3 regions of the Neomoorella glycerini genome follow, and region 2 is predicted to be linked to each of the others. Evidence: riboswitches for the same ligand, from Rfam matches in the RefSeq annotation. Region 2 holds a riboswitch; each other region holds the start of a gene.

Region 1 (4,646 bases), 150 kb from region 2:
CCACCGAACCCCCCAGGATATGGCCGAGGTTTAAACCAATTACTGTCAATAGAGGAATAAACGCGTTGGGAAGAGCGTGCCTTAGAACTACAACACCTGATGATAAACCCTTTGCCCTCGCGGCCCTGATATAGTCCTGCCCCAACACGTCCAGCAAAGTAGCCCGGGTCAAGCGCATTAAAGTTGCGCTGGTGCCGGCACCGAGGACTATAGCGGGTAAAAGTAAGTGCTGCCAGGTGCCGAAACCGCTGGTAGGGAGTAGATGCAGTCGTTCGGCCGTCAAGCCAATCAATAAAATAGCGAGCCAGAAACCTGGCATAGAAGTTAGCGTAAGGGCGCCCGCCCTTCCCAGATGGTCCATGAAGGTGTCGCTCTTAATCGCCATCAAGACACCCAGCGGGATGCCAAACAAAACGGCAAAAGTAACTGCGGCAAGGGCAAGCAAAGCAGTAGCCGGCAGCCGGCTCAAAAGCTCGCCAGCCACCGGCCTTCCGGTCATATATGAAGTTCCCAGATCTCCCTGCAAAGCCCTGCCTACCCAATTCATATACTGTACCGGCAAGGGTTTATCCAGGCCCATTTGCTGCCGCATGGCCTGGATCTCCTCCTGGGTAGGTTCAGTCATCCCGCCCAGCCGCAGGACTTCTGCCGCCGGGTCCCCGGGGGCGATTACCCCCAGCAGAAAAGCAATAAGTGTTATTCCTAGAAGGGTTGGGATACCGGCCCCCAGGCGTCGCAAAATATACATCACCTTGATGCCAGCTCCATTTCCGGCAAGGTAGTGCCGTAAATAGCGGCTTCATAGCCGCGCAAGCGCTTATTGTAAGCGATCAGGTTAACATCATAGAAAAGGGGTATAATCGGTAGTTCCCTGGCTGTTATTTCCTGGATACGATTATAAATCTCTTTACGTCGTTTAATATCCAGTTCCTGTTCAGCCTTTGCTATCAAATTGTCAACCTCGGGATTGTTATATCCCAAGCTATAGTTTACGTTGGAAGCCCCTTTGCTCGTCGCAAACCAGCGGAAAAGGGTATCAGGTTCACCATTGGGGAGCCCTTGAATACGTAAGGCAATATGATAATCTCCCTTTTTCATAGCTTCGTTAAAGGCTGCCCCATCCAGCACCCGGATTTCGGCATCCAGGCCAAGCTGTTTTAAGTAAGATTGGACTAGCTCTGCCTGGGCTTTATAAGGATACCGGTCCAGGGCATAGGTGGGAATTATCACTACTACTTTCTCTTTCTTATTCCCCAGGGTTTCCCGGGCGAGCCGCTTCGCTTCTTCCGGGTTGTACTCGGGTTTAAGGTCCGAATGGAAAGGAGAAGCGTTGCTGAGCATGCTGCCTGCCGGCGTGCCGTAACCATAATATAACTCTTTTACAATAAAGTCCCGGTCAACCAGCAGGCTTAAAGCCTTGCGCATACGGACATCGTTAAAAGGCGGCTTGGTGCCGTTGGTCATTATATAATGGGTAATAGTTGAAGGGGCGGAAGACACGGCAAAACGGTTGTCCTTGAGCAAATCCCTGGCCTGGGCAGGCTGGATGGCTCCCAGATCCATTACCCCCATAATTTCTTCCGCTCTAAGCGCCGCCAGCCGCGTTTCGGGTTCCGGTATCACTCTCACCCGGATGCGTTTTGTCTTGGCCGCCTTGCCCCAGTAATTCTCATATGCTTCCAGCAAAGCATACTGGTCTTTTTTATGTTCTACCAGTTTAAACGGACCTGTACCCATCGGCAGGCTATTAAAGTCGCCGTTATCATTAAAATTACGTGGGCTGAAAATGGCACTATAAAAGTTAACCATCCTGAAAGGCAAAGTGGGCTGGGGTTTTTCGAAAGTGAGGCGCACGGTGTAAGTATCAATTTTAACAACCTGCTTCAACCCCGGATAAGCTTCTTTGATGTTAAATGAATAAAAGGGCGATGTCCGCGGGCTGATCTTCTGGTAACGATTAAAATTAGCAATAACGGCATCGGCATCAAAAGCAACGCCATCATGGAACTTTACGCCCTGGCGGAGCTTAAACGTCCATTCCCGGCCATCGCGGGACATCTCCCAGGCCTCGGCCAGGCACGGCGCCGGTTGCCCGTGATTATCCAAGGTAATAAGTGGCTCCCAAACATGAAGAATAGAGCTAGTATAATAAGGGTCTTTAGCTCCGGGCGCAAGGTCACGTGGAGCGGCCAGAACAACTTCTGCAGTAACTTCTTTGCTTTCCCGTGTACAACCAGAGATAAACAAGGGAAGGCTTATAATTAAAAAAAGAATCATCAATACAACTAAACTACTGCTTTTAGCAGGTCTATAAAAAATTGATTTAGACCACTTATGCATAAATAGCAATCCTCCTTTTTAAGGTTCTTTAAAGCAACATAAAATCCATGTTTTCCTGCCGGCAAAAATGCAAAATAAAAACTCACCTCCCTATCCGCGCAGGTTGGTCAGGCAAAGGGCAACAGGCAGGTTTCCTGGCTCAGGTTCATTGGCACCCCACGTCTTCCCAGGCTATAAAAGCCCAGTGACCCATGGGTGGGGCTCCTCACCTTTACAGTGGCGGGACCGCGCCGGATTCGCACCGGCTTCCCTTTTAACTTTTACCCCTCGAGGTAAAAGCACCCGTTCCTCAGCTGATATACATAAATTTAATAAATTTAATATTAAGTTTAGCATGATTGATGACGTTTGTCTACGGTCAGGGTTTTGATAGTACGTGTCAAGATGTAGTAGGCAAAAAGAGACCTCACATAAAAATCCCATATATATCCAACACCTTTTCCGGCTCCGGAGTATTGTGCAGTAATTCTCTGCGCCTGTCAAGGTTAAAGCCTGCGGCCGCCTACGGCGACCTTGACAGGCTTCGCGAATTACTGCCTGCTCTAATTAAGCCGGAAAAGGGGTTAGAATATAGCTCCACTAATTCTTGTTAGTTGCCTCAAGGTATATTTAACCCAATCTGTTCCCGCCTCAGGGCCAACAAGGGCTGGTACTCTCTTCCTTAACCATGCTTCTACGTCTTCTTTAACTATCTTCTTTTCTTTTATTACTTTAACGGGATTCTTTTCTACTTGTGGCATCTTCTTTTCTAGCCATGCGGCTAATTCTCCATTGGCTTTGAGCATAAGTAATGCTACCATGGCCGTTGCTCCTGCTTCGCTCCAGCTCATTCCCCTCTTTTTCATGCGAATGGCTATTTTTTTGTCTACTGTTGTTTCGGCTACGCCCATCCCGTATAACTTTAGCCCTTCCAGTTGTCGTGGTAACCGCAAGCGGTAATCTAACAGGTTATCGCGATATCTTTGACAGTAGTCATATACTTTTTGGCGTTGTTGCTTGTTTTTGCGGTTCGGTGCTTCTTCTATGAGTGCTTCCATGGTGTCCAAAAAGACCTGCTCTTGACCTTTGGCTAAAATCTCCATTAATCCTCGCGCTGTTTCGTTCCCATAAGCCTGCCTTATATCCCGGTGGAGGTGGTAGCGGTCCAATTGTACAATGGCTCCTGGTAACTGTTCTTTGGCTGTCTTCTGGATCCAGCTGGCTCCGTCGCCATTGACCACATATATTGTTTTTTCGTCTATCTCGTAGTACCTGGCTATTTCCGTGGTGAGGGCTTCCCAAAATTGTTCTCCATCTTCATAGATGCCCATTACTACCCGCGGGTTCTTGAGATGCCGGGCATTCCCTTTTTCTATCCACCCTTCGTATACTATTCCTACTTTTACTTCTATCCGCTCTTGCTTGCTCCTTTGCAGGGGAATCATTATGCCATCGGCTTCGATAAATAGTGCCGGTACTTTTTTCTTTTTGCCTTGGGGCTCTTCCCCGCTCACGAATAGCTTGTTGCGCAGGGCTTCTTGCAGTCCTTTTTGTTCCAGTCCATTTCGTTTTACTTCGCTATGGATGGTCATATGGCTTAATTGGCCCATCCCTGCTTCGGCCATTATTTCCGCTGCCTGCCTGAAGGGTAACCGGGTTGCCAGCGATACGGCTAATTTGAGCAGTCTTCCTGTCAGGCGCTTTCCTTGGCGTAAGTTCAGGGCTTCGTCTAACAGAAACCTTCCCTCGCCTCTTTTCTTTTTGCGCGTCGCTTTGACATATAGTCGGCGCTTAAAGGTTATATCCCCGTACAGGCAGGTGATTGTGCGGTAGCGGAAGCCAGCTATCCTATATCTCTTGGGTTTTGCTGGCATAAGGGCATCATCCAGGGCTTCCAGTACGGCTACCAATAATCGCCTGGCTATTTGCAGGATAACTTCTTCTAGAGTGTTGAAATTCTCGATACCATCTAATAAACTAAAGATGGTAGCGGTACTGGTATTACCGTTTACCATAAAGAGACCTCACTCCTTTTACGGTGTTTTTCTTCTTGTGAGGTCTCTTTTCTCTTTTTTGCTCCTTTTTCCTCCTGCCTACTGTAATTTTACACTAACGTTTTGATACAGTGCTGACGCATGAAAATATATAAAGACAAAGTTCAGGGACCAAAATCAGGCGAACGAACAGTGAGAACTCAAAAAGGGGAGGTAGGTACCCTCTATAAACGATAAAAAAGCTCCGAACAGGAAAAAAGAGGGGTAAAATTGAGTACAGCAAAGCAAGCCATCTTTATGTAAGCGGCTATAAGCTACTTGAAGGTAAAGAAT
Region 2 (4,646 bases):
AACACTTTGGCCGCCGCCAGGATGGAGAGGGGGAAGAACTTCGCTTCCCGCGGGTTGATAACGTACAATATCCTGGCGTCCTTCTTATCAACGGGTATTTCCGCCTCACTGCCGAACTCCGCCTGGAGCTCTTCCTGCATCCAGTCCAGGGTGTCGAGGTAATCCTCCTGGCTGATCCCCATATTATTGCCGGACTCTAGAGCCAGGTCTACCACTTTCTGCAGGTTTACGGGGACGCGGCCTTCTGCCGCCAGTTTCGACCGCACGGCCCGGACCAGGTCACCCATATTCACACCCACCGGGCAGTAGACTGTACAGCGGCCGCACATGGTGCACAGCCAGATCATATCTGACGCCAGGAGCCGGTCTTCCATCCCCAGCAGGAGCAGGCGCACCATTTTACGGGGGTCTACCGGTGCGCCGATGTTGCCGGCAGGGCAGCCGCCGGTGCACACGCCGCAGGCCAGGCAGGCCTGCAGGCTGGCCCCGCCCATGGCCCGGGAGATTTTTGCAGGGCCAGGCACTTCTGCAGCCAGCAAAATGGACATAAACAACACTCCTGTATAAAATTTAATGAATGGTGCTAGAAGTTAAAAAACGGATATTTCCTTGCCTTGTAACCCTGACTATACTTTCCGGTGGAACTGGTAGCCAGTCTTGATGTTATGGGACCTGTCCCGGGCAATACCAGTTTTTCTTTTGCCAGCAAGGACGCGCCCCTTCATGTGGCTCTTTTAGAGGGGTGCTTATACATTTACCGTCCTGCCAGCAGGGGTAAAAGGCGAGATAATGGGGGAGGTTTGCAAGCCGGCAGTGCTTGCCATCAAGGAGGCGCTTAATAAACATTAACCGCTGTAAATCCAGTTCCGAATAGCAGCGCCGGCCGTTTTTTCTCGTGGGAACGACCAGTCCCTTTCGTTCCCAGCGACGCAGGCGGTGGGGAGAAATATCTAAGACCTGGATAACCATACCGATGGGATACACCGGCCTTCTTCGCCCCGCTTACTATTGATCTTACTTATATCATATTTCTTGAACATAATCATGTCAATAAACTTATAAAAAATATTACAGCAAAGTTATTTAGATATAGCAAAAATATGTTCTCAAAAGGAGAAAAGCGATACTTGATCTGGGATGATAAGTTAACGTAAAATAAAACTGTAAATAATTATAACCTGATTGTTAAGCGAGGCGGCTTCCCATGCCGGAACAAATGTTATATACCATCAGCGTGGTCGCCGATTTACTGGGCATACAGCCGGGCACCCTGCGGGTCTGGGAAAGACATAAACTCATCCAGCCCGCACGCAAGAACGGGCGGCGCCTTTACTCAAATAATGACTTGAAACGGCTGCGCTTCATTCAAAAGCTCATCGATAAAGGCTTTAATTTAAACTCCATCAAACACTACCTGGCTTTTTATCCTTGCTGGTTATATGAGGACTGCCCGGCCTGCTCCCGTAAGACTGAACGCATAGGGTGCGCCAAGCCATGCTGGAAGGAGGAAGGGACTTACTGCCAGATCTCCTTTGACGATCCCTCCCTTTGTAATACATGCCCCCATAGAAGCCGGGAAATAAAGTAATTCCAACAGGAAAAAATAGCTCCTGGTGAATAAAAACCATTATTGACCAGGGGAGATAGTTATAACGGCAGGAATTTGCCTCTTCTTTGTCGAACATTACCAGAAAACGATTCTCGCGGGTGCCAGGGAAGCCGGTGCAAGTCCGGCGCGGTGCCGCCACTGTGAGGGGGAGTACCTGCTAAAGGAGCCACTGGGGTCTAAACCCGGGAAGGCAGCAGGGAGCGTTGAACCCGAGCCAGGAGACCTGCCCGTGGGATTGCACCGTTAAACCACGGCCATGGTGAAGGTGAGGTAAAGGGAGAAATTTACCCCAGCTACGCAGGCGTGGTTGGGGTTTTTAATTCAGGCAGGCGAAAGGAGATTAAAATTTTATCATGATACCCAGGAAGATCATCAAGCGCGACGGCCGGGTAGTGGACTTTGACGAGGAAAGGATTATCAATGCTATTTACAAAGCGGCCCTGGCTGTCGGGGGCCAGGACCGCCGCCTGGCTAGCCGGCTGGCCAACCAGGTGACGGCCCTTCTAGCGGAAAAATTTGTCGACAGGCTGCCTACCGTCGAAGACGTGCAGGACCTGGTAGAAAAAGTATTAATTGAGAACGGCCATGCCCGGACGGCCAAGGCCTATATCCTTTACCGGCAACAACATGCGGAATGGCGGGATTTCCGCCACCTCCTGGTTAACGTGCAGGAAATGGTCCAGGGCTACCTTGACGGCCAGGACTGGCGGATTAATGAGAACAGCAACATGAATTATTCCCTCCAGGGCCTCAACAACCATATCATTGCTGCCGTCAGTTCCCGGTACTGGCTGGAAAAGGTCTACCCGCCGGCCATCCGCGAGGCCCATGAAAGGGGCGATCTCCATATCCACGACCTGGGGTTGCTGGCGCCCTATTGCTGTGGCTGGGACCTGGCCGATCTGCTGGAAAGCGGCTTTGCCGGCGTGGGGCAAAAGGTGGAAAGCGCGCCGCCCCGGCATTTCCGGACGGCCCTGGGGCAGATAGCCAATTTCTTTTATACCTTGCAGGGGGAAGCCGCCGGGGCCCAGGCCTTTTCCAGTTTCGACACCTACCTCGCTCCCTTTATCCGTTACGACGGCCTGGACTACCGGGAAGTCAAGCAGGCCCTGCAGGAGTTTATCTTTAACCTCAATGTGCCCACCAGGGTGGGCTTCCAGACACCCTTTGTCAACCTGACCATGGATGTGGTCGTGCCGCAGGTTTTAGCCGGCGAGCCGGTCATTATCGGTGGCGAGCGGCGCGAGGAATGCTACGGCGACTTTCAGCAAGAGATGGACTGGCTGAATATGGCCTTTTGCGAGGTGATGATGGCGGGGGATGCCCGGGGCCGCATTTTTACCTTCCCCATACCCACGTACAACATCACGCCTGATTTTCCCTGGGAAAGCCCGGTGGCAAACAAGATCATGGCCATGACGGCCAAATACGGCATCCCCTACTTCGCCAACTTTATCAACTCCGATTTAAAGCCCGAGGATGTCCGCAGCATGTGCTGTCATCTGCGACTGGATCACCGGGAACTCAAGAAACGCGGCGGCGGACTTTTCGGCGCCAACCCTCTTACGGGGTCGTGCGGCGTGGTGACCATAAATTTGCCGCGCCTGGGTTACCTTTCCGCAACTAAAGAAGAGTTCTTCAGCAGCTTAAAGGCGAAGATGGACCTGGCAAAGGAAAGCCTGCTCCTCAAGCGCAACATCCTGGAGAAGCTGACGGAGCAGGGGCTTTATCCTTACTCCCGGTTCTACCTGCGGCGGGTTAAAGAACGCTTCGGCAGGTACTGGGAGAACCATTTCAATACCATCGGCATTGTCGGCATGCACGAGGCCCTCTTAAACTTTTGGGGGAAAGGCATAGACACCCGCGAGGGAAGGGGCCTGGCTTTGGAAATCCTGGACTTCATGCGTTCTGTCCTGGCCACCTACCAGGTGGAAACCGGCCAGCTCTTCAACCTGGAAGCCACGCCGGCGGAAGGCACTTCTTACCGTCTGGCCCGGCTGGACAGGCGCCTTTATCCTGATATTATCACTTCCGGTGCCAACGAACCGTATTACACCAATTCCACCCACCTGCCGGTCGGCTACACCGACGACGTTTTTACCGCCCTGGAGCACCAGGACGAGTTGCAGCTGAAATACACCGGTGGCACGGTCTTTCATGCCTACCTGGGGGAAAGGGTGACTGATACCGCCACCTGCCGGCGTTTTCTGCAGACGGTGATGCATAATTTCCGCCTGCCGTATTTAACCATTACGCCTACCTTCAGCATCTGCCCCGAGCACGGGTATCTTTCCGGCGAGCAGTGGACATGCCCGGAATGCGGCCGGGAGACGGAGGTCTGGAGCCGGATCGTCGGCTATTACCGGCCGGTAAAGAACTGGAATAAAGGCAAGCAGGAAGAGTTCCGGGAGCGGCGGAGCTTCCGTCCTGTCACCTGATGTTTTAAGGGGGCGGTACCCATAACCATTAGAGGCATCCAGTTAACGAGCCTGGTGGACTTCCCCGGCGAGGTCTGCACCACCGTCTTTTATGGCGGGTGCAATTTCCGCTGCCCCTGGTGCCACAATGCCGACCTGGTGCTACGTCCTTTTACTTTGCCGGAAATCAGCCCTGAGGAGGTTTTAAACCTGTTGAGTCGGCGCCGCTCCTGGGTGCAGGCCGTTTGTATAACCGGAGGAGAGCCAACCCTGGCGCCAGGCCTGGAGGAATTTATCCGCTCCCTGAAATCCTGCGGTTTTAAAGTCAAACTGGATACCAACGGCACGCACCCGGGAATTCTGGCCAGACTACTGACTGATGGCCTCCTGGACTACGTGGCCATGGACGTGAAAGCGCCGCCGGGGAAGTATAACCTTTTAGCCGGTACTAAGGTTGATCTGGAGTCTGTCAGGGAAAGCATTGCCCTCATTAAAAATAGTAGGATCGCTTACGAATTTCGTACCACGGTAGTTCCCGGCCTGTTACTGGAGGAAGATCTCCTGGCCATAGGCCGGCTGCTGCGGGGAGCACGGCGTTATGTACTACAGCAGTACCAGCC
Region 3 (4,646 bases), 580 kb from region 2:
AGGGCGGCCGGGCCGTAAAGCCGTCCGGGAACTCCTGCCACCTTTGCTCCAGGAACACCGGCCGGATCTGGTGGTGGCAAACGGCGAAAATGCTGCCGGCGGCAATGGTATTACCCCAGATATTGCTGGTGAACTTTTTGCCGGTGGCATTGATATCTTAACCATGGGCAACCATGTCTGGGATAAGCGTGAAGCTATGACCCTCCTGGAGGAGGATGAGCGCATTGTCCGGCCGGCCAATTATCCTGCCGGTACCCCCGGCCGGGGCTATACCCTGGTAAAGGCTAAGGAAAACCTGCAGGTAGGAATTATTAATTTATCGGGGCGGGTGTTTCTAGCACCCCTGGAGTGTCCTTTTCGCCTGGGACGCCGCCTGGCTGAAGAAATCGGTGCGCTAACCCGCATCATTTTAGTAGACTTCCATGCTGAAGCAACTTCGGAAAAGGTTGCCCTGGGCTGGTACCTGGACGGCCTGGTAAGTGCCGTCATCGGGACCCATACCCATATCCAGACGGCTGATGCCCGGGTCCTGCCCCAGGGGACGGCCTATATTACCGATGTAGGCATGACCGGCCCCAGGGATTCTGTCCTGGGGGTGAAGACAGAGCTTATCGTTAAAAAATTTCTTACCCAGTTGCCGGTGCGTTTTGAAGTAGCTGGTGGAATTATTCAGTTGGAAGCTGTCCTGATAGATATTGATCCCGGTACCGGCCGGGCAACCGCTATCCAGCGGTTGCAACACTATGGGCCGGCATAAGTTAACCATCAAACAACGCTAAAAAAGCCTGCTTACCGGTAAGGAGGGCAGGCTTTTGTGTTACAATAACTAGCAAAAGATTGGAGCCGGGTAAAGATGGCAGCTGATTTACATACCCATACTACGGCCTCCGACGGCCGGCTGTCACCCACTGAACTAATCAGCCTGGCGAAGACAAAAGGGTTAACGGCCCTGGGTGTTACCGACCATGATACGGTAGCCGGCCTGGCAGAGGCACTGGCTGCCGGAAACAGTTATGGCGTTAAGGTAATTGCCGGGGTCGAACTGAGCACCGAATGGGAAGAAGGGGAGATCCATATCCTGGGTTATTATATCGACTGGCAAAAGGAAAGTTTGCTGGCTTTCCTGGAAACAATGCGCCAGGCGCGTTACCGGCGTACGGCCAGGATGGTAGGCCGGCTTAAAGAGCTGGGTTATGATATTAGCATGGGTGAGGTAGAGCAGGAAGTGCGGGGCGAGGCCATGGGCCGTCCCCATATTGCGGCCGTTCTAGTTCGCAAGGGTTATGTACCATCGGTGGAGTTTGCCTTCCGAACTTTGCTGGAGCGGGGCCGGCCTGCTTATGTCCCGCGGGCCAAAGTCTCACCTGCCCGGGCTGTGGAGGTAATATTAAAGGCTAGAGGGGTTCCGGTTTTGGCCCACCCGGGCATAAGCCGGGCCGATGGTCTTATTCCTGCCCTGGTGGGCAGCGGCTTGCAGGGTATTGAAGCTTACTATCCCCACCACGATGCCGCTGCCACCGGGCGTTACCTGGAACTGGCATCACGGTATAACCTGGTAGTAACCGGCGGGTCGGATTTCCACGGCATAGTTGATAGCAGCCATGCCGACCTGGGAGCCTGCCAGGTGGGCACAATCGAACTGGAGCAATTACAGAGGCGGGCCGAAAAGATTAAAGCTCAAGCGACTAAGGTTTGACTTCCGGGCATATATTTTAGCAAACTAATAATGAGGGGGGTGGGGCCGTTGGCTGGCAATGATGCAGGTGCCCTTTACCGGCGCATTCAAGAGCTGGAAAGCAAGGTGGAACAATTAAGGGTCAGCCGGCGTGTCCTGATGCGCCTGGTGGAAAAAAGCGAAGCCGAAAAGTGGGAACTGGTAAATCGCCTGCGCCAGGAAAAGGAACAGATCCAGCTCCGCAACCGGCGCTACGCCCGGGCCATCTGGGAAAAGAATAAAGAGCTGGTTTTGCTCACCAATAAGCTCCAGGGTCTATCGTTGCCCAGGGCTTGACTGATAGGAGGGGACGATTTATACTATAATTAACTTAATAGGGAACAGGTGCCTGACAGGTTAAAAGGGAATCAGGTGTAAATCCTGAGCGGTCGCGCCACTGTAACCGGGGAGCCTGCTTCAAGGCCACTGGTATTATACCGGGAAGGCGAAGCCAGGCAAGGAGCCGGAGCCAGGAAACCTGCCTGTTCATTTCACCCTCGCGTTAAGGGGCCGCAAGTTAGGTTATGTAACTCCAGCTACTTCGTGGGGGGCTGGAGTTTTTATTTTAGGATTTAGGAGGCCATACCTTGGGATACGGCTCGTTAATCATGGTAACCGGGGGTGCCAGGAGTGGCAAAAGCCGCCTGGCCGAAGAGCTGGCTGCTGCCGGGGGCGCAAAGGTAGTCTACCTGGCCACGGCTACCGTGGGCGATGCAGAAATGGCTGCCCGGGTGGACATGCACCGGCGCCGGAGGCCGGCCGGCTGGCAGACGGTAGAAGTTCCCCTGGCCGTAACGGAAGCCGTAGCCAGGGAAGGCCAGCGTGCCGGTACCATCATCCTTGATAGTCTGGGCATGTGGATTAGCAACCTTTTGAGCCAGGAAACAATTGAAGCAGAAGATAGCTGGGAAAAAAATATAGCGGCTATAGAAGCCATCATGGTTAAAGTCAGGGAACTGGCGGTCGTAGCCTGGCAGGTACCGGCGCGGGTAATTATTGTTACTGAAGAAGTGGGAATGGGACTCATTCCTCCCTATCCCCTGGGCCGGGTTTTCCGGGACCTCCTGGGCCTGGCCAACCAGGAGATAGCCAGCCGGGCCGACCGGGTCTACCTGGTGGTGGCGGGGCTGCCCCTGGTTTTAAAGGATAATAAAAGGGACGCTGCTGCCGGGGAGGAATTTCCCCGGAAATCCACAGGAAACTAAAGAGATAAACGCTGCCTGGAGGAAAAATCGTTGCAGAAGGAATTACGGCGGGGCTATACCACAGGTACCTGCGCGGCAGCAGCAGCCAGGGCGGCGGCCCTGGCTTTATGGCAGAAGCAGCTGGTGCGGGAGGTTACCCTTACCCTGCCCCGGGGAGAAAAGGTCACTCTACCGGTTACTGTCCATCATGGCCCGGACTGGGCCGAAGCCGTGGTGTTTAAAGACGCCGGTGATGACCCTGACGTTACCCACGGGGCTGCCATCCATGTCCGCGCCCGGAAAACTGGCGGGGGATTGACTTTACGCGGCGGGGCCGGCGTCGGGACAGTAACCCGCCCCGGCCTGGCCATACCTCCAGGGGAACCGGCCATTAACCCTGTTCCCAGGCAAATGATTACCGCGGCAGTAGCCGATGTAACCCCGCCCGGCCAGGGCCTGGAACTGGAGATCAGCATCCCCGGTGGCGAAGAACTGGCCCGGCGGACCCTCAACCCCCGCCTGGGGATTGAGGGCGGTCTTTCTATCCTGGGCACTACCGGCATTGTCGAACCCATGTCCGAAGAGGCCTACCGTACCTCCCTGGTACCCCAGATTGATGTCGCCCTGGCTGCCGGCTGGGAAACCCTCATCCTGACCCCCGGCCGCCTGGGGCAACGCCAGGCCGAGGAACGCTATCATCTACCGGCTACGGCCATTGTTTTAACCAGCAACTTTATTGGCTACATGCTGGAGGCCTGCGCCGAGCGCGGGGTGAAGCAGGTGCTCCTGTGGGGGCATGGCGGCAAGCTCATCAAGGTGGCAGGAGGTATCTTTTATACCCACAGTCGCCTGGCCGATGCCCGCCAGGAAATTCTGGCCGCCTGGGCCGCGGCGCGGGGGGCATCCCGGGAAGTAGTCCAGCAGCTTTTAGAGGTAACTACAGTTGAGGCTGCCCAGGAAATTATCCGCAACCATGGCCTGGGGAGGGAGTTCTGGGACTCCCTGGCGGCCCGGGCCAGCCAGCGGTCGGAGGCCCTTGTCCGTGGAGAACTCACAGTGGGCACGGTTATGCTAAACCTGCAGGGAGAAATTATAGGCTGGGATGGGATGGCCCGGCAAATACTGGAGGCGTGGGGTCATGGGAGCTGAAGGCCGGTGGCTGACCGTCATCGGGGTTGGACCCGGCAACCAGGAATACCTGACGCCGGCGGCCCGCCGGGCTGCGGCTGCGGCCGAAGTACTTATCGGTGGCCCCCGGGCTTTGAGCCTTTTTCAAGATTTGGAGTGCGAGAAAAGGGTGATCACTGGCGACCTGGAAGGATTACGTTCCTTTCTGTTACAAATACGCGGCCGCCCGGCGGCTATACTGGTATCAGGGGACCCCGGCTTTTACAGCCTCCTCTCGTGGCTCAAGCGCCAGTTTCCCGGAGAAAAAATTAACGTTATCCCCGGTATCAGTTCCGTCCAGCTGGCCTTTGCTCGCCTGATGCAGGGCTGGGAAGATGCCACTTTCCTGAGCTGCCATGGACGCTCCCTGGAGATCCTGGAACCATACCTGCCCCGGCTGGCTGCCGGGAAAGCGAGGCTGGCCATGTTGACCGGCGGGGCTAACACACCGGCAGCTATAGGTAAATACCTGGCCGACCACGGCCTCGCCAGGATAAAGTTGTGGGTGGGTACCGACCTGGGTAGCGATCAGGAGCAAACAATCTGGCTGACGGCAGCCGAACTGGCCCGGCAGCCCTTAA

Evidence for each region. A riboswitch is a leader RNA that binds a small molecule or an ion and turns the genes downstream of it on or off. The one in region 2 is predicted to bind cobalamin.
Region 1: it holds a riboswitch for cobalamin, as region 2 does, so the genes downstream of both, MGLY_RS16280 (ABC transporter substrate-binding protein) here and MGLY_RS16990 (ribonucleoside triphosphate reductase) in region 2, are expected to answer to the same signal.
Region 3: it holds a riboswitch for cobalamin, as region 2 does, so the genes downstream of both, cobU (bifunctional adenosylcobinamide kinase/adenosylcobinamide-phosphate guanylyltransferase) here and MGLY_RS16990 (ribonucleoside triphosphate reductase) in region 2, are expected to answer to the same signal.

The regions. Positions count from the first base shown of each region.
Region 1 covers NZ_CP046244.1:3,259,553-3,264,198, forward strand. Annotated here, with positions in the region: gene nikB (nickel ABC transporter permease) at 1-748, opposite strand, end outside; gene MGLY_RS16280 (ABC transporter substrate-binding protein) at 748-2,106, opposite strand; cobalamin riboswitch at 2,448-2,641, opposite strand; gene MGLY_RS16285 (ISLre2 family transposase) at 2,904-4,334, opposite strand.
Region 2 covers NZ_CP046244.1:3,411,894-3,416,539, reverse strand. Annotated here, with positions in the region: gene MGLY_RS17005 ((Fe-S)-binding protein) at 1-548, opposite strand, end outside; gene MGLY_RS18945 (MerR family transcriptional regulator) at 664-969, opposite strand; gene MGLY_RS16995 (MerR family transcriptional regulator) at 1,205-1,588, shown strand; cobalamin riboswitch at 1,689-1,854, shown strand; gene MGLY_RS16990 (ribonucleoside triphosphate reductase) at 1,963-4,047, shown strand; gene MGLY_RS16985 (anaerobic ribonucleoside-triphosphate reductase activating protein) at 4,069-4,646, shown strand, end outside.
Region 3 covers NZ_CP046244.1:2,835,522-2,840,167, forward strand. Annotated here, with positions in the region: gene MGLY_RS14185 (TIGR00282 family metallophosphoesterase) at 1-757, shown strand, start outside; gene MGLY_RS14190 (PHP domain-containing protein) at 854-1,696, shown strand; gene MGLY_RS14195 (translation initiation factor 2) at 1,745-2,011, shown strand; cobalamin riboswitch at 2,041-2,214, shown strand; gene cobU (bifunctional adenosylcobinamide kinase/adenosylcobinamide-phosphate guanylyltransferase) at 2,302-2,919, shown strand; gene cbiD (cobalt-precorrin-5B (C(1))-methyltransferase CbiD) at 2,950-4,047, shown strand; gene cbiE (precorrin-6y C5,15-methyltransferase (decarboxylating) subunit CbiE) at 4,037-4,646, shown strand, end outside.